Regions from separate parts of the Phyllobacterium sp. K27 genome, predicted to be linked through region 3. Evidence: predicted binding sites of a transcription regulator. Region 3 holds the regulator's gene; each other region holds the start of a gene.

Region 1 (6,253 bases), 140 kb from region 3:
GTACCAAACTGTCTGCCCGGTCTATTCGCGCTTGTTCAGCTGCTATATCGGATGGTGTAGTGACCCGCAAGCGATGGGTCGCAAGATCAGCTTCGGTGAATCGCGGATCAAAACCTTCTGCGGCAAGGTCAGCGATTTCGAATGAATGGTCCGAACTGGATTGCACCAGCCCCTCACCGATCTTTAGAGCAACGCTATTGGTCAGCGATTTGGGTTCGGGGTGCGAGGTGACAATGAGTGCGTGCATTTGATGACTCCATGATTAGAGATTGTGCAACTGCGTAAAACCTTATATACTTTTAGTAAGTTACTTTTGGTATATAGCGATGTCAAGCACAAAACCTTCAAACTCCTCATCCCCAGCAGTCCCGCGCCAGCGTCTTTCACGGGAAGCACGCCAGCGACAATTATTGGATGTTTCATGGAAATTAATTCACGACGAAGGCACAGAAGCGTTGACGCTCGGGAGACTGGCCGAGTTGTCGGGTGTAACAAAACCCGTCGTCTATGATCATTTTGGCACGCGGCCGGGACTACTCGCAGCCCTTTTTAAGGAGTTCGACGCGCGTCAGACTGCAATAATGGATGCGGCGCTTGAGCGTGCCGCCGCTAATCTTATCGACGTCGCCAAGATGATCGCCTCATCCTATGTTGATTGTGTTCTCACACAGGGGCGCGAAATTCCCGGAATCACTGCTGCACTGAAGGGGTCACCGGAACTTGATAAGATAAAGCACGACTTTGAGACAGTCTTTATAGAAAAGTGCAGACACCTTTTAAATGCGTTCTCCGGCGCACAGGGCGTTTCTTCGGCCGGGTTGTGGGGGATGCTTGGTGCTGCTGAAGGCTTATCGAATGCCGCAGTCAATGACGATATCTCTCCTGCACAGGCAAAAGAGGAACTCTACGAGATCATCATTTCACTGGTCGAAAGAGCCGGAAAACTAGCTTGATTGTCTAGCTTTCCAAAACAAACATCGGGCAGTCCTTGAACCACCCGATGCCTGAATTGACTGAGATTTGACACCAGCGTTCTATTTTGATCAGAACGGAATTTCATCATCGAGATCGCGTGAGAAATTACCGCCGCTCGAGCTGGAAGAACTCCCCGCACTGGACCGACCGAAGTCGGAACCACCACGATCGTCATTTACCTGACCGCGCCCTGAATTCCCCTCGAAAGAGCGTCCCCCGCCAGATCCGGCACCTTCACCGCGGGAGTCAAGCATCTGTAACTCACCACGGAATTTTTGCAGCACAACTTCCGTTGAATAGCGATCATTGCCCGTCTGGTCCTGCCATTTACGGGTCTGAAGCGCGCCCTCCAGATAAACTTTCATACCCTTTTTCAAGTACTGCTCGGCAACTTTTGCAAGATTGTCATTGAAAATGACAACGCTGTGCCATTCGGTCTTTTCTTTGCGTTCGCCGCTATTCTTGTCGCGCCAGCTTTCCGAAGTCGCGATACGCAGATTCACAACGGGATCACCCGATCCCAGCCGCCGGACTTCGGGGTCAGCGCCAAGATTTCCGACCAAAATGACCTTGTTGACACTGCCTGCCATGTTCAAAACTCCACAAATTCCAATTTTAAATTTTGCCTATCATACAGAAGCCATGGGCGTGGCGGGCAATTGATTGCCACTATCCACAATATACACCTCCTGCCAACATCGCCTATCACTTGCTGCAATCACGCTCCTGCCAGATTTGTCAGGAGACATTTTTCGTTTGTACAACCGACTACACCAGCTGAAAGTGCTCATTTACGATCAATTCGTGGCCGGATACATCCCAATGCAACGAGAGCTGGTATCAATAATATTTGTTCTTTCTTTGTTCTAACACTTGCTCTAATAATGTCAACATGGCTATGGTGATTCAGGATGCTGGGCAAAGTCCGGCCTCGCAAATTATCCATAATGCACTAGATAAAGGGAACCCTTCTCTCCGAGAACAATTCCCCACAACAGCATGCCCTCTCAAAGGCGAACCAACATGAGCGATCAGAAGTACATTTCCATTCGCGGCGCGCGCGAACATAATTTGAAGAACATTGATCTCGACCTGCCGCGCGACAAGTTGATTGTCATGACCGGCCTGTCTGGTTCGGGCAAGTCCTCGCTCGCCTTTGATACGATCTATGCGGAAGGCCAGAGGCGCTATGTCGAAAGCCTGTCGGCCTATGCACGGCAGTTTCTGGAAATGATGCAGAAGCCGGATGTCGATCAGATTGATGGCTTGTCTCCGGCAATCTCGATCGAACAAAAGACAACCAGCCGCAATCCGCGCTCCACGGTTGGCACCGTCACCGAGATTTATGACTATTTGCGCCTGCTTTATGCGCGTGTCGGCGTGCCTTATTCACCCGCAACAGGTTTGCCTATTGAAAGCCAGACTGTCAGCCAGATGGTGGATCGCGTCATGGCGCTTGAGGAAGGCGCCCGTCTGTTCATTCTCGCACCCATAGTGCGCGGGCGTAAGGGCGAATATCGCAAAGAGCTTGCCGATTTGCAGAAACGCGGTTTTCAGCGTGTGAAGGTCGACGGCATATTTTATGAGATTGCTGATGTTCCAGCGCTGGATAAGAAATACAAACACGATATTGACGTTGTGGTTGACCGCATTGTGGTCCGTCCGGATATTTCTGCGCGTCTGGCGGACAGTCTGGAAACTTGCCTGAAGCTCGCAGACGGCATTGCTGTGGCAGAATTTGCCGATAAGCCTCTGCCTGCCGACGAGACATCCAGTGAATCTGCCAATAAATCCAAAAACGAAACACATGAACGCATCATGTTTTCGGAAAAATTCGCCTGCCCTGTCTCGGGTTTCACGATTTCAGAGATTGAACCGCGCCTGTTCTCGTTCAACAATCCTTTTGGTGCCTGCCCGACCTGCGATGGTCTCGGCACTCAAAAGGCCATTGATCCGACAATGATCATTCCGGATGAGTCCCTGACATTGAAGAATGGTGCAATTGCACCCTGGGCGAAATCGAGTTCTCCTTATTATAGCCAGACATTGCAGGCATTGGGCGAAGCCTATGGTTTCAAGCTTGGCGAGCGTTGGCGCGACCTGAATGATAATGCGCGCGAAGCCATACTTTATGGTACCGGCAGCCGCGAAATCGCATTCTCCTACGATGATGGTTTGCGTTCCTACCGTACGACCAAATCATTTGAAGGCGTTATTCCTAATCTGGAGCGCCGGTGGAAAGAGACGGACTCCGCATGGTCGCGCGAGGAGATCGAACGTTTCATGTCCGGCACACCCTGCCCGGCCTGCAAGGGTTATCGTTTGAAGCCCGAAGCTCTTGCCGTTAAAATCGGTGGCCTGCATATTGGTCAGATCACTGAAAAATCCATTCGTCATGCGGATGCCTGGTTCAGTGACATCGATAAGAGCTTCAACGAGAAGCAGACGGAAATTGCTGCGCGCATTCTTAAAGAAATCCGCGAGCGCCTGCGCTTCCTGAATGATGTTGGCCTCGACTATCTGGCGCTTTCACGCAATTCAGGCACCCTCTCCGGCGGTGAAAGTCAGCGTATCCGGCTCGCATCGCAGATTGGCTCTGGTCTTACGGGCGTTCTTTATGTTCTGGACGAGCCATCCATTGGCCTGCATCAGCGGGATAACGAGCAATTGCTAAAGACCTTGCGCCACCTGCGGGATCTCGGAAATACAGTTATTGTGGTCGAGCACGACGAGGATGCGATTTTAACCGCTGACTATGTGGTCGATATCGGGCCTGCCGCCGGTATTCATGGCGGTCAGATTATTGCGAAAGGCAGTCCAGCGGATATTATGGCCAGCCCGAAATCTTTGACAGGCAAGTATTTGTCGGGCGAAGTCGAAGTGGCTGTTCCAGCGGAACGTCGGAAGGTCGACAAGAAGCGTATCAAAGTTGTCGGTGCGCGTGGCAACAACCTGAAAAATGTCTCGGCGGAAATCCCGCTCGGCACTTTCACGGCTGTAACGGGCGTATCGGGTGGCGGAAAATCCACATTCCTTATCGAGACATTGTTCAAAGCCGCATCGCGGCGGATCATGGGCTCGCGGGAACATCCCGCAGAGCACGACCATATTGAGGGTTTGGAGTTCCTGGATAAGGTCATCGATATCGACCAGTCACCCATCGGACGCACCCCGCGATCCAATCCCGCCACCTATACGGGGGCGTTTACACCCATCCGAGACTGGTTTGCCGGTTTACCGGAAGCCAAGGCGCGCGGCTATCAGCCGGGCCGTTTTTCGTTCAATGTCAAAGGCGGGCGCTGTGAAGCCTGTCAGGGTGATGGTGTTATCAAGATTGAAATGCACTTCCTGCCCGATGTCTATGTCACCTGTGACGTATGCCATGGCAAGCGCTATAATCGTGAAACGCTGGAAGTCCTGTTCAAGGGCAAGTCGATTGCCGACGTCCTTGATATGACTGTTGAAGAAGGTGCAGAATTCTTCGCTGCGGTTCCGGCTGTTCGTGACAAGTTGCAGACCCTGGCGAAGGTTGGTCTCGGCTATATCCATGTCGGCCAACAGGCAAATACACTTTCCGGCGGTGAGGCGCAGCGCATCAAGCTTGCGAAGGAACTGTCCCGCAAGGCTACAGGTCGTACCCTTTATATTCTTGATGAGCCAACAACAGGCTTACATTTCCATGACGTAGCAAAGCTTCTTGAAGTTTTGCATGAGCTAGTGGATCAAGGCAATACTGTGGTCGTGATCGAGCACAATCTGGAAGTCATCAAGACTGCCGATTGGGTGATCGACCTGGGGCCGGAAGGTGGCGACGGAGGCGGTGAGATTGTGGCGGTTGGCCGCCCTGAGGATATTGTCGATGCCGAACGATCTTATACAGGCCAGTTTCTGAAGGAGCTTTTGCGCCGTCGTCCAGGACATAGGGTGCAAGCAGCGGCCGAATAGTCGAGCACTTCTTTTCAGGATGCCATTGCGTTAGTTTGGATATGGTCAGGGAGGAAACTATGACTGCAGGAACCATTCGGGCGGGCATTGGCGGCTGGATTTTCGAACCATGGCGCGGGACGTTCTATCCGGAAGGTCTGTCAAAGGCCAAAGAGCTCAACTATGCGGGGCAGCATCTCCAGACAATAGAAATCAACAGCACCTATTATGGGACACAAAAGCCCGAAACCTTTGCCAAATGGGCTGGCCAGGTGCCAGATGGTTTCATTTTCTCCGTCAAGGGCAATCGTTTTGTCACCAATCGCAAGGTGTTGGCGGATGCGGGCGAGTCCATGGAACGGTTCATCAAATCAGGATTGGCGGAGCTTGGAGACCGTTTAGGACCCCTCATTTGGCAGTTTGCGCCGACAAAGAAGTTCGACTCCGACGATTTCGGCGCTTTTCTGGATCTCCTTCCCCGAAAAGAAGCGGGCTTGCCGCTGCGTCACGCTATCGAAGTCCGTAATCCATCTTTTATCGATCCTGAATTTATTGCCTTGGCGCGCAAGAAAGACGTGGCCGTCGTCTATGCGGAGCATTTTGAGTATCCAGAAATTGCTGATGTGACATCGGATTTTATCTATGCACGCCTTCAAAAGGGTGATGACACTATTGAAACGGCTTATACAGCCGAGGCCCTGGATAAATGGGCAGACCGGGCAAAGCTCTGGGCAGAAGGCAACGTCCCAGACGATCTTCCCTTGGCTGCTCCGGATGACAAAGCGGCAGTGCTTGCGCGGGACGTATTCATTTATTTCATTCATGAAGGCAAAATGCGCGCTCCGCAGGCAGCACAAGCACTTGCAAAACGAATTAAGTAAGCCGCAGCACCTGCATCGCCTAATAAAATTGCAACATGCCTAATTTTTAGCCCGAACATTCCTTTCATTTGTGCACCACTGATTGAATTCGACCGATGAGAATAAGAAACCGTCTGTCAAAGCGGCTTTAAATAGCTGTTTCAAGATTATTCTTCAAAAGCCATGGAATTGGCACGCTTCATGCTTTTATGATGGGCAAGCGGGCATAGGCCCGCCGGTTATATAGGGAGATCGATCTCTGATGAAGAAAATCGAAGCCATCATCAAACCGTTCAAGCTGGACGAGGTGAAAGAAGCACTGCAGGAAGTGGGGCTTCAAGGCATCACGGTCACTGAAGCCAAGGGCTTTGGCCGTCAAAAAGGTCATACGGAATTATATCGTGGCGCAGAATATGTCGTCGACTTTTTGCCGAAGGTAAAAGTGGAAATTGTCCTTGGTGATGAGTCCGTCGAAGCTGCAATAGAGGCAATTC
Region 2 (6,253 bases), 1.2 Mb from region 3:
GTTGCGGCTTTCTTTACCGGCAGTTCCGCCATGCTTTCCGAGGGCGTCCACTCCCTGGTGGATACCGGAAATGGAGGGCTTCTCCTCTTTGGCCTGCGCCGTGCTGCCAGACCTGCCGACCGTAGCCATCCACTTGGCCATGGCCGCGAGCTCTATTTCTGGAGTTTCATCGTCGCGCTACTGGTCTTTGCGGTGGGTGCCGGAGTGTCCTTCTACGAAGGCGTGATCCACATTCTCGATCCGGAGCCGGTTGAAAGCCCTATCATCAACTACGTTGTCCTTGGCATTGCCATGTTGTTTGAGGGAACCTCCTGGTACATAGCATTGAAGGAATTTCGTACCGTAAAAGGCGACCTTGGTTACGTCGAAGCAGTGCGGATCAGCAAAGACCCCAGCGTATTTACTGTTCTGTTCGAAGATACTGCCGCACTGCTTGGTCTTATTGTCGCTCTTTTGGGTATTTCCGCCGCTCAACTGTTCAGCATGCCGGAACTGGACGGCGTTGCCTCTATCGGCATTTCGATCATTCTCGGTGCGACGGCAATTTTTCTTGCTCGCGAGAGCAAGGGATTGCTTATGGGCGAAGCAGCATTGCCTGAAGTAGATCAGCAAATCCTTGATATTGCCAACCAAGATCCGGCGGTTCAACGCGCCAATGGAGTATTAACGGTCCATATGGGTCCAAAACAGATCGCGGCGGGCCTCAGTGTCGAATTCGAAGATCACATGCTTGCCCCTGAAATCGAAGCCTGCGTTCAACGTATCGAAGCAGCGCTGAAAAAAGCCAATCCGGACATTATCAGCCTTTTTGTCAAACCTCAGACGACTGGAACCTGGGAGGTTCGCCGCAAGATCATCGAGGGCTAATCTTCACCATCCACCACCCGCAAGCGTAGCTGGCCAGTTGTCGAAGCTGCCGAGCGCGCTGGATCTGGCGCTTTGGCCGCCTCGCCGACGGGCGCTTCGGCGAATTCCAGCGCTTCGATTTTCTGGCCGCGCTTGGTCACCTTGCCGGAGGATACCAGAATATCATCAATATCCTTGTTGGCTTGACTGAAATGGGTTTGCAGACGGCGCACGCGATCATCAAGACGGCCAACATCTTCCATCAGCCTTATCACTTCGCCCTGAATCAAATGCGCCTGTTCCCGCATGCGAACGTCTTTGAGAACCGCCTGAATGACCTGAATGGACAGCATTAATAAGGATGGCGATACGATAACAATACGAGAGCGATGCGCCTTCTGGATCACCCCTTCAAAATTCTCATGAATTTCGGCAAAGACTGATTCCGAGGGCACAAAGAGAAACGCGGTATCCTGTGTCTCGCCATTGATCAGATATTTTTCCGCGACATCGCGAATGTGAATCTCGATGTCGCGCCGGAACTGGGTGGCGGCAATCTTCTTGCCTTCCGGCGTTTCGGATTCGCGTATGGCATTCCAAGCCTCCAGAGGAAATTTGGCGTCGATTACCAGATTTGCTGCACCGTTGGGCATGCGAACCACGCAATCCGGCCTGCTGCCATTCGACAGTGTTGCCTGAAACTCATAAGCTCCCTGCGGCAGGCCATCGGCGATAATTGCCTCCATCCGCGCCTGACCAAAGGCCCCGCGCGTCTGCTTGTTGGCCAGAATTGCCTGCAATTGTACGACCTGCCCCGCGAGCGTCTGAATATTGTTCTGGGCCGTATCAATGACGGCGAGCCGCTCCTGCAACTTGGCAAGGTTTTCGTGCGTAGACTTGGTTTGATCCGTCATGGTTTGGCCGATGCGGGTGGTCATACCGTCAAGCCGTTCCCGGATGGATTGATTAAGTTCCGCCTGGCGAGAACCGAAGAGTTCGGCCATTGTCTGCATGCGCCCTTGCATTTCAGACTGGCTTTTGAGGATTTCCCCCATCCGCGCTTCCGCGTCGCGGGCCCGATCCTCAGCTTGTATCTCTGCAACAAGCCGCATGCGTGCTGCCCGCATGACCGCAATAATGGCAAAAACAACCACCAAAGCCGTCATAAGCGCCACCGTAAACAGTACTGCACCTACTGATATAGACGTGGCGCCCAGCTGAAACAGCGTTTGATTGAGAGAGATAGAAGTTTCCATCGAACAAGAATAACCGATTCGATTGGCAAATGTGAGATCAAAACAAGAACATTTTTATGATTGAGTCTGATGCCGCATTGACGGCTGAAAATCGAGATATTAGGTGAAGGTCATGTCTATCAAACCACTCGTCATCCTTCCCGATCCGCTGCTTCGTCAGGTTTCCAAACCTGTCGCAAGTTTCGACGCGGATTTGCGCAAATTTTCCACCGATATGCTGGACACAATGTATGACGCGCCCGGCATTGGTCTAGCGGCCATTCAGGTCGGCGCACCGATCCAGATGCTGGTGATTGACCTTGCCAAGGAAGATGAGCCGAAGGCGCCGCAGGTTTACGTTAATCCAAAGGTGCTTTGGTCCAGCGACGAGCGGAATGTCTACGAAGAAGGCTGCCTTTCCATCCCTGACTATTATGCGGAAGTCGAGCGGCCAAAGCAGGTACGCGTTTCCTATTTCGATATTGAGGGGAAGCCGCAGGAAGTCGAAGCCGACGGACTTTTGGCAACGTGCCTGCAACATGAAATCGATCATTTGAATGGCGTTCTCTTCATCGATTATATTTCGCGGCTGAAGCGTGAAATGGTGGTGAAAAAGTTCAAGAAACTCGCCAAGGATCGTCCTCCAAGCCGATTGGCGGTTTAGGCGATGAGCTTGCGAATTATATTCATGGGCACGCCGGATTTTTCCGTGCCTATTCTCAATGCGTTGATCGGCCAGGGTCATGAAATTGTTGCCGTCTACAGCCAGCCACCGCGTCCTGCGGGCAGGCGTGGACTTGAACTGACGCCCTCCCCGGTTCACCGCAATGCAGAGCAATTCGGCATTGAGGTTCGTACACCAAAGAGCTTGAAAGACCCGGACGAGCAACAGGCTTTTATCGACCTCAAAGCAGATGTTGCGATCGTTGTCGCCTATGGACTGATTTTACCAAAGGAGATTCTCGAAGGCACGCGTCTAGGTTGCTACAATGGGCACGCATCGCTGCTGCCACGCTGGCGGGGAGCGGCGCCAATCCAGCGTGCCATTATGGCTGGCGACCTTGAAACCGGCATCATGATCATGAAGATGGACGAAGGCCTTGATACAGGGCCGGTCGCCATGGTCGAGAAAATCAACATCACGGCTGACATGACAGCGGGCGAATTGCATGACCAGCTTAGCATGGCTGGTGCTGATCTGATGGTACGCGCCGTTGCAGCTCTGGAGCGCGACAGCCTGACACTCACACCGCAATCCGATGAAGGCGTGACCTACGCCTCCAAGATCACCAAAGTGGAAACGCGGATCGACTGGACCCAGCCTGCAATCGATGTTCATAATCGCATTCGTGGTCTGGCGCCCTTTCCGGGTGCCTGGTGCGAAATGGAGATCGGCGGGGATCTGGAACGTGTCAAACTTTTGCGCTCGGTGCTGGCGACAGGCGTAGGCGCTCCCGGGACCGTTCTGGATAATGATTTGCGCATAGCCTGTGGCGAGGGCGCGGTTCGCCTGCGGACATTGCAGCGCGCGGGCGGCAAAGCCATGGACGGGCAGGAGTTTCAGCGCGGGGCTAAAATAGCGCAGGGTACACGGCTGCCATGAACGGCACATTCTAATGCCCCGCTATAAGCTTACGGTCGAGTATGATGGCACGCCATATGCCGGTTGGCAGCGTCAGGAAAACGGTCACACAGTTCAGGCCGCTATCGAGCAGGCGATATTCAAGTTCTGTGGCGAAGCCATATCTCTCGGTGCAGCGGGACGTACCGACTCAGGCGTTCATGCCAGCGCACAGGTCGCCCATGTTGATCTGACAAAGAACTGGAGCAGTTCGAAAGTGCGTGAAGCGCTTAATGCGCATCTTGTTTTCGCCGGGGAAACCGTCAGCATTATCAACGTCGAGCTCGTCAGCTCCCGGTTCGATGCACGATTTTCGGCGACAGGCCGCCACTATCTCTACCGGATCGTCAATCGCAGACCACCTGCCCCGCTTGAGGCTTATCGCGCATGGTGGGTGAAAAAGCCGCTGGATGCGCAAGCCATGCATGTCGCAGCACAGCGGCTCATCGGGACACATGACTTCACCACATTTCGCGCAACGCAGTGTCAGTCAAAAAGCCCCGTTAAAACCCTCGACTTCTTAAGCGTTCAGCGAGTTGGCGAGATCGTTGAGATCAGGGCGTCCGCCCGGTCATTTCTTCACAATCAAATTCGTTCCTTTGCAGGAACACTGCAAGAAGTCGGATGTGGACGATGGAATGCGGATGATGTGAGCGCCGCTCTTGAAGCACGCGACCGGCAAGCGTGTGGCCCTGTTGCGCCGCCGCACGGCCTATATTTGATAGGCGTAGATTATCCGCTGACCGACGGCATCGCGATTCCCAAAGCATCTTGAAGCACAATCACCATCAATAACGATCCGACGATGAGCGCGGCGAAGAAACCGGCGGACCATAGGTAAGATTTCTTCAATGCGACATGCACCAACCGGTAGGTAAAAACCATTATCGCTGCATAAATTATCATGTTCAAGCTGCCGATCAGAGCCGGCCAGTCAGGAAAGACCATTCGTGCCAGCGTGGCTGGCACCGTTAGCCATACACCGATCACTGATCCCCAATTGGTTGCAACGACATACGGACTGAAGCGCTTGGTAATTCCCAGTGGCCGGACAAGAAAAGCCAGGATCACCAGCGGCAGAATCCAAGTTGCAAGATCGATAAAGGCAGCACTCCCGATAATGGAAAGTCGGCTGCCGGTTTCGGGGCGCAAAGCGACAAGATCATTGGCAAAAACAATCCAGCCCAGGATGAGAGGCGGCAGTGATATTGTTATGGCATGAAAGGACTGCCAAAAACCGTCTTCCGAAAAATCAAGCTCCTCGAGACCATCTGCATGACCATTCATCATGCGCCAGGCGCCTCGCAGATAGCGTTGTATTTCGTTCCAGTCCGGTATGTCGCTCATCAACTGTTCACGCAAAAAAATCCGCAATGAAGCGTTCGTATATCTGCGTTAAGGTTTCAAGATCGGCCACCGATACGCGCTCGTCAACCATATGCATGGTCTGTCCAACAAGACCGAACTCCACCACCGGACAATAATCCTTGATGAAGCGAGCGTCGGATGTGCCTCCTGATGTCGAGAGCTGTGGACGCTTTCCTGTCACTGCCTGTACGGATGAGGTCAGCGTTCCGATCAGCTTTTCATTATGCGTCAAAAATACATGACTTGGCCGGTCGCGCCAGATCAGTTCGTAGTTTACGGGCGTCTTCCTGCCCGGGCGTAGCTTGCGACGGCCTGCGGCCCTGTCGAGCCTGTTGTGGATATCGGCCATCAGGGTTTCATCGGTCCATGTATCATTAAACCTTATATTGAACGTCGCGGTCGCGTCGGCAGGAATGACATTGACTGCCGGATTCCCCACATCAATCGTTGTGACTTCGAGATTGGTTGCCTGAAAATCCTTGGTGCCCTTGTCAAAAGCCGGGTAGAGCAGGCTGTCCACAAGCATTGTCAGGCCGCGAACCGGATTATCCGCTAAATGTGGATAAGCAGCGTGACCCTGAACACCACGCACCACAACTGTGCCAGACAGAGAACCGCGACGGCCAATCTTGATCATGTCGCCAAGTTTGTCAGGATTGGTTGGCTCGCCTACGATCGCGGCGTCCCAGCTTTCTCCCTTGGCCTTGGCCCATTCGAGCAATTTGCCAGTGCCGTTGATGGAAGGCCCCTCTTCATCGCCGGTTATCAAAAATGAGATCGAGCCTTTGAGCTCGCTGTTTTTCTCCAGATAACGGGCAACAGCCGCGGCAAAACAGGCAATGCCGCCTTTCATGTCCACAGCCCCACGCCCATACATTTCGCCGTTGTGAATGGTCGCGGAGAACGGTGGATAGGTCCATGCGGCTTCATCGCCCACGGGAACCACATCCGTATGTCCCGCGAACATCAAATGCGGACCGTTGCCCGAGCGCCTTGCATAAAGGTTCTCGACATCCGGTGTTCCGTCTTCGCTGAAAACAGGTCTTTCCACCGAGAACCCCAGCGGGGCAAGTATGGATTGGACCGTCGTCAGCGCTCCGCCTTCCAAGGGCGTTACAGATGGACAGGCTATGAGCCGTGCGAGGTTTTGGACTGGATCAGCAGAGGTTTTCATGTGTAATGC
Region 3 (6,253 bases):
CACCATGGTGTGGCGCGTTACGCGAAAATCAAAGTCCACCTTCTGGCTCTTTGTCGGCAATTCGCCGTAAAGCAGCAAATAGCAAGCTTCGAGAAAATCTCCGTTCTCGGCCAGCTGTTCAATAGGGTAGCCACGGTGGAGCAGAACGCCTTCGTCGCCATCAATATACGTAATTTGCGACTCGCATGACGCTGTCGAGGTGAAGCCCGGATCATAAGTGAATGCGCCGGTGTTTTTGTATAAAGTCCCAATGTCTACGACATCCGGTCCGATGGTCCCCTTTTTTATGGGTAAAGCGAATTCGTGACCATTGAGATCGATGTTTACGCTGTTCTCAGACATTGCCGTTCCTTTCTTGCTTTGACTTGCGCTGAACAGCGCAAAAGCATCATTCCTCGAATGAGGTTATTTCCGTGATTTTTACAGGCAGTGCACCGTACCGGAAAGGCGCGATGTTGCAATGCAAAAATGCGATGAAACTTCCGTACTATCGTCCTTTCAACTGATCCTCAATCCGGCCGAGCGATTCGTCTCGGCCAAGCACTGCCAGTACGTCAAACACGCCCGGTGAGGTAGCTCTTCCTGTCAATGCAGCACGCAATGGCTGAGCGATTTTTCCAAGCTTCAAGCCGGTTTTTTCCGCATGAATACGAATAGCTGCATCAAGCGTGTCAGCAGTCCAATCGGTAATTGCAGCCAAATCCGGCAACACGCCCTGAAGGACGGCCAAACCATCCTCATTAAGCAAGCTGGCGGCTTTGTCGTCCAGCGGCAGCGGTCGTTCGGTAAACAGATATTTGGCGCTATCGGCAAGTTCGACAAGGGTTTTGGCACGCTCTTTAAGGCCGGACATGGCAGCGAGAAGCTGTCCCTTGGTGGTATCATTCAGACGGGAAATTATCTCAGCGCCACCTTCGATCTCCGGCAGAATATCGATCATGGCCTTGACCAGATCGGCATCGCTGGAAATCCGCATATAGTGGCCGTTAATCGCCTCGAGCTTCTGGAAGTCAAAACGGGATGCGCCGCGATTAATGTCGGATATTTCGAACCACTGAATCATCTGCTCATCGGACATGATCTCGTCATCGCCATGGCTCCAGCCCAAGCGCACAAGATAATTGCGCAGGGCAGCAGGCAGATATCCCATGGCACGATAGGCTTCGACACCAAGCGCACCGTGGCGCTTGGACAGTTTTGCGCCGTCAGCCCCATGGATAAGCGGAATATGGCCCATAATGGGAACATCCCAGCCCATAGCATTATAGATAACGGTCTGGCGTGCCGCATTTGTCAAATGATCATCGCCGCGGATAATATGCGTTACGCCCATATCGTGATCGTCGACCACGACCGCGTGCATGTAGGTAGGATTGCCGTCCGAGCGAAGGATAATGAAATCATCAAGGTCCTTGTTTGGGAAGCGCACATCACCCTGCACCTGATCGCGTACCAAAGTCTCACCCTCTTGCGGTGCTTTGATGCGAATAACCGGCTTTACGCCAGCTGGCGCGTCTTTCGGGTCGCGGTCGCGCCAGCGGCCGTCATAACGGGGCGGGCGGCCTTCGGCACGGGCCTTTTCACGCATTTCCTCCAGTTCGGCCTGTGATGCATAGCAATAATAGGCCTTGCCTTTGGCAACCAGCTCTTCGGCCACTTCGCGGTGACGGGGAACACGATCAAATTGAGAGACAGCATCGCCATCCCAATCAAGTCCAAGCCATTTCAATCCATCAAGTATGGCGGCCACCGCCGCTTCGGACGAACGTTCGCGATCAGTGTCCTCGATGCGCAACAACATTTTCCCGCCCGTATGCTTGGCGTAAAGCCAATTGAACAGAGCCGTGCGTGCACCGCCAATATGCAGATAGCCGGTGGGAGAGGGAGCGAAACGGGTAATGACAGAAGATGACATATGGTCTCCAGGGCAGTTCGGTCTGTTAGTCGAACGTCCAATCGAATTGATTTGGCGTTGATGTACCATAGCGGTGCTGTCGTGCAAGGGCATTGGCAGAAATGGGGATCAATGGCCGAACCGTCAACCGACGAGAAAACGAGCGAAAGGCGCTTCTGGTTTCAATCGGAAAGCGTAGGGCAGGCACTTGTCAAATCGCCCGCTGCAAAAGCAGTGGGTGGCCGTGGCGTTGATACGAGGGGCATCACTGTTTTCAAACAGTCCTTCGATCGGAAGCTTCAGGCTTTTGCCCATGCGATACCGGCGGCAATCAGTGATGAGGCTGCGCGAGGCACGAAATTTTTGTTTTTGCCAGTGTTCGCTGGAATTGGAGCTGTCATTTATTTCAGTGCAAGTGGCGAGCCGAGACTCAGTCCGATGGTCTTTGGGATCACGTTACTTGTCGGATGCTATCTGCTTGCACAGAACAGACCAACAATAAGGCTGATATTGCTCGCTGCAATGGCGGTCACCGCTGGCATGCTTTGCGCCAAGCTGGAAACGATAAGGGTGGCGACACCCATGCTGGGCTCCGAAGTGACCACGCGCGTGACCGGCCGCATCTCGGCTTTGGCAAAGGATGCAAAAGGGGGATGGCGACTGACCCTTGATGTCATAGAAACGGAACGTCCTTCGTTGCGTTTTGGGCCGGATCGTATTGCAGTTTCAGCACGCCGCCTGCCGCGGGATTTGCGCATCGGCGATGGACTGAAAGCATTGGTCCGTCTGCGTCCACAATCTGGACCGGTTCGGCCGGGCAATTATGATTTTGCCTTTTATAACTACTATCGCGGCGTTGGGGCCAACGGGTTTTTGCTGGGCTTGCCTAAAAAGGTCGATATTGCGCCAAAGTCCGGAATATGGGCAACGGCTTTTTTGATGATCAGCAATATTCGCCAGCAGCTGACGCATCGCATATTGCACCGCATCAAAGGGGAGCCGGGTGACATCGCAACATCGCTGATTACAGGGCAACGCGACGGCATCAGTGAGGAAACCAACAGCGCTCTGCGCCTCAGCGGCCTGGCGCATATTCTGTCGATATCCGGTTTCCACATGGCACTCGTGGCGGCGATTATCATAGGTTCTCTTCGTGCTGTGTTTGCCTTGTTCCCTAGTGCATCGGCGCGCTATCCTGTCAAAAAACTTGCGGCGGTTATCGCCTTGTTCGGCTCGGCATTCTATCTCTTGCTTTCAGGCGCGGATATTGCCGCACAGCGCAGCTTTGTGATGCTTGCGGTCATGCTGCTTGCACTGACTGTTGACCACGCAGCGGTGTCCATGCGCAATCTCGCAATTGCCGCCTGCATTACGATTGCCGTTTCACCACACGAAATTCTTGGACCAAGTTTTCAGATGTCCTATTCGGCAACAGCCGCCCTTATAGCCTTCTATAGCTGGTGGTCACGTTACCAACTCAAACGCGGCCTACGTCAACGGACAAAGGCCAGGGCTGGAAATTGGCTGTTTCCGTCAAAAATAACAGCCTATATGGGTGGCATCGCCATGACCTCACTGGTTGCAGGCACAGCAAGCTCAATCTTTGCCGCATATCATTTCAATAACACAGCTCCATTTGGCCTTATCGGGAATGCCTTGGCGCTGCCGGTTGTTTCGATTCTCGTTATGCCCTTCGCAGTGCTCGGCATGCTTGCCATGCCTTTTGACCTGGACTGGCTTCCGTTCACGGTTATGGGATGGGGCATTGAGATCGTCATCACGATAGCAAAAGCTGTGGCTTTGCATTCACCAAGCGGAAATCTCGGACTGATACCCGAAATTTCGCTTGTTCTCATGGCAATAGCGCTCCTGATTCTTCTATTCCTTTCGACATGGTTGCGTCTGTTCGCTTTGCCGTTTGTGGTCATGGCCGTTGTTTTGACAAGTCGGGTATCGGAGCCCGCAATCATGATTTCAGAGGACGGGAAACTGGTCGCTATAAGAACAGAAGACGATCAGTTAGCAATCAACAGGCACGCCGGTGGTACGTTCAGTCTGAATAATTGGCAGCAGGGATATAAAACGCCGCAAATTATCAAGCCTGCAATGAAGGGTGATCTTGCAAGCGGGCCTCAATTTGAGTGCAACGACAAACTTTGCACTGCCCGCGAGCCGAAAGGGTTGGTTATCGCTTATACAGATGATGCAACAAGAGCAGCGGATGCATGCCGTGAAGGGCATGTCGTCATTTTGGCGTTTGCCACGAAGGTTGCGACTTGTCCAAACGCCGAAACATTGGTGCTTACAGCGCAGATGTTGGCGCTCAAGGGTGCTACGGAAATCAGATTCAAAGATTCGCAACCTGGCTCATTTGAAGCCGATCCTGCACTGACTGGAGCGGCCCTGGCAAAACAAGAACTTTTGCAACGCCTGGCTTCATCCGAGATTAAACATGCAGTCGGCACACCGAACCGGCCATGGAATAGTCACCGCATCTACTCTCGTGCCGCACGAAATCTGGAAGAGCGGCGAGCGAGCAAAAGAGAGCCACGTTCAGGTGAACAAAAGTAATCAGGCGCCTCTTATCATCTCGGCTTTTTAGTTCTTTTGGCGTTTTCTAGTACCGGCGTATCAGGCCAACCAGCTTGCCTTGGACCTGAACCCGATCCGGCCCAAAGATTCGGGTCTCATAGGCAGGGTTTGCTGCTTCAAGAGCGATGGATGCACCTTTGCGGCGAAAACGCTTCAACGTGGCCTCTTCATCATCCACAAGGGCCACGACGATTTCACCGGGGCTTGCCGTATCGCCGCGCTTGATGACAACAGTATCACCATCGAAAATACCCGCTTCGATCATGGAGTCGCCTTTGACCTCAAGCGCATAATGCTCGCCACTACCGATCATATCTGGCGGAAGGTTGAGCATATGGGTCTGGTTCTGGATTGCGGCGATGGGCACACCTGCTGCAATGCGTCCCATCACCGGGATGCTGATCATATTGGCAGCCACAATGTCCGCAGTGCTTGCTTGCGGGCGAGGCGGGGCGATATTGCGTCCCAAACTGCCTTCGATAACGCTTGGCGAAAATTTGCGTTGTGCGTTCAAGCCCGGCGCAATTGAATCCGGCAGGCGAAGGACTTCCAGCGCTCGTGCCCTATTTGCTAGCCGGCGAATAAATCCTCGCTCCTCCAGCGCGGTAATCAGACGGTGAATGCCCGATTTGGATGCGAGGTCCAATGCATCCTTCATCTCATCAAATGAAGGGGGAATGCCCGTTTCCTTCAACCGTTCATGAATGAAGAGCAGAAGTTCATGTTGTTTGCGCGTGAGCATAGGGCGATCCTTAAACGTGGAATCGGAAAAACAAAACCAGAACAAACACTATATGTTCCAGTTGTGTTCCACAAGGATTAATATCTGGTATAAACCAGTTACTTAAGGCGCCGCACACTGAAAATCAGATAAATAACGGAGAGCAATATGCTTAGCCGCGTATTGGAGGGCCACTGGATTGGCGTACGGTGAGCTCGACAGGCCATAGCTCATGAATATTGTCCACCGGTTCGCCATCGAGCACGCGCACCAGCATTTCAGCGATCCTTGTTGCGGCGGAACGCATTGACGACCGTGTGGTCGTCATGGATGGAACCATGTTGCTCGCATTGAGATAGGGGAAGACGTCATCGTGGGTGATGAGAGATACCTGCTTGCCCAACTGATATCCCTTGTTGCGGACGGCGCGCGAGACGCCCAAAGCCGTCATCATCGATCCTGCAATAATAGCTGTTGGTTGCGGTGTACATGAAAGCAAGCGCTGCGTTTCACGAAAGCCAATTTCATCAGAGAAATAGTCGTGAACGATAAAGCGTGGGTCCACTTCGACACCGCGTTCATTTAAAGCTTGCCGATACCCCAGTTCTCGATGCTCGGAAAATGTGAAGCCCTTCAAGCCATCAATCATGGCGATGTGCCGATGTCCCAAATCGAGAAGGTGGCTTGCTGCCTGATAGAACGCGCCCTGATTGTCAATGTCCAGCCAAGCATGAGGTCTGTCAATATTTGTGCGTCCATGTAGGACAAAAGGGAAGTTTGCATCAAGCAGCATGGATACACGCTCGTCGACCAAAACGGGGCCGGAGACAATAATCGCATCGACACGTTTGCTGGAGATGAGGCGCTTATAGACTGAAATTTCGTCATTATCGATAATCGGGCTCAGTAAAAAATCAATCTCGTCCCGGGAGAGGCGCTCCGCCAGACCGGCAAGAAATTCTGCCGTATGTGGACCGAATCGTTGACTGGAGTCTGCAGGGATGACGAGGCCAATTGCACCCACACGGCCCATGGCAAGACGCCGC

What was found. The regulator LexA, encoded in region 3, represses DNA repair genes until DNA is damaged. The targets are predictions, from matches to a motif close to TGTTCNNNNTGTGTTCNG.
Region 1: the regulator LexA is predicted to act here: its motif matches at 1,827-1,844, upstream of uvrA (excinuclease ABC subunit UvrA).
Region 2: the regulator LexA is predicted to act here: its motif matches at 2,136-2,153, upstream of ACYJL1_RS00290 (DNA recombination protein RmuC).

What each region holds. Positions count from the first base shown of each region.
Region 1 covers NZ_CM139240.1:2,353,373-2,359,625, forward strand. The annotation lists gene ACYJL1_RS11445 (NAD(P)H-dependent oxidoreductase) at 1-247, opposite strand, end outside; gene ACYJL1_RS11450 (TetR/AcrR family transcriptional regulator) at 327-953, shown strand; gene ACYJL1_RS11455 (single-stranded DNA-binding protein) at 1,044-1,565, opposite strand; gene uvrA (excinuclease ABC subunit UvrA) at 1,999-4,920, shown strand; gene ACYJL1_RS11465 (DUF72 domain-containing protein) at 4,980-5,780, shown strand; gene ACYJL1_RS11470 (P-II family nitrogen regulator) at 6,022-6,253, shown strand, end outside.
Region 2 covers NZ_CM139240.1:57,322-63,574, forward strand. The annotation lists gene ACYJL1_RS00285 (cation diffusion facilitator family transporter) at 1-867, shown strand, start outside; gene ACYJL1_RS00290 (DNA recombination protein RmuC) at 864-2,102, opposite strand; gene def (peptide deformylase) at 2,215-2,745, shown strand; gene fmt (methionyl-tRNA formyltransferase) at 2,755-3,684, shown strand; gene truA (tRNA pseudouridine(38-40) synthase TruA) at 3,698-4,477, shown strand; gene ACYJL1_RS00310 (hypothetical protein) at 4,435-5,049, opposite strand; gene dapE (succinyl-diaminopimelate desuccinylase) at 5,057-6,244, opposite strand.
Region 3 covers NZ_CM139240.1:2,212,799-2,219,051, forward strand. The annotation lists gene gltA (citrate synthase) at 1-342, opposite strand, end outside; gene gltX (glutamate--tRNA ligase) at 488-1,915, opposite strand; gene ACYJL1_RS10795 (ComEC/Rec2 family competence protein) at 2,027-4,465, shown strand; gene lexA (transcriptional repressor LexA) at 4,512-5,228, opposite strand; gene ACYJL1_RS10805 (substrate-binding domain-containing protein) at 5,380-6,253, opposite strand, start outside.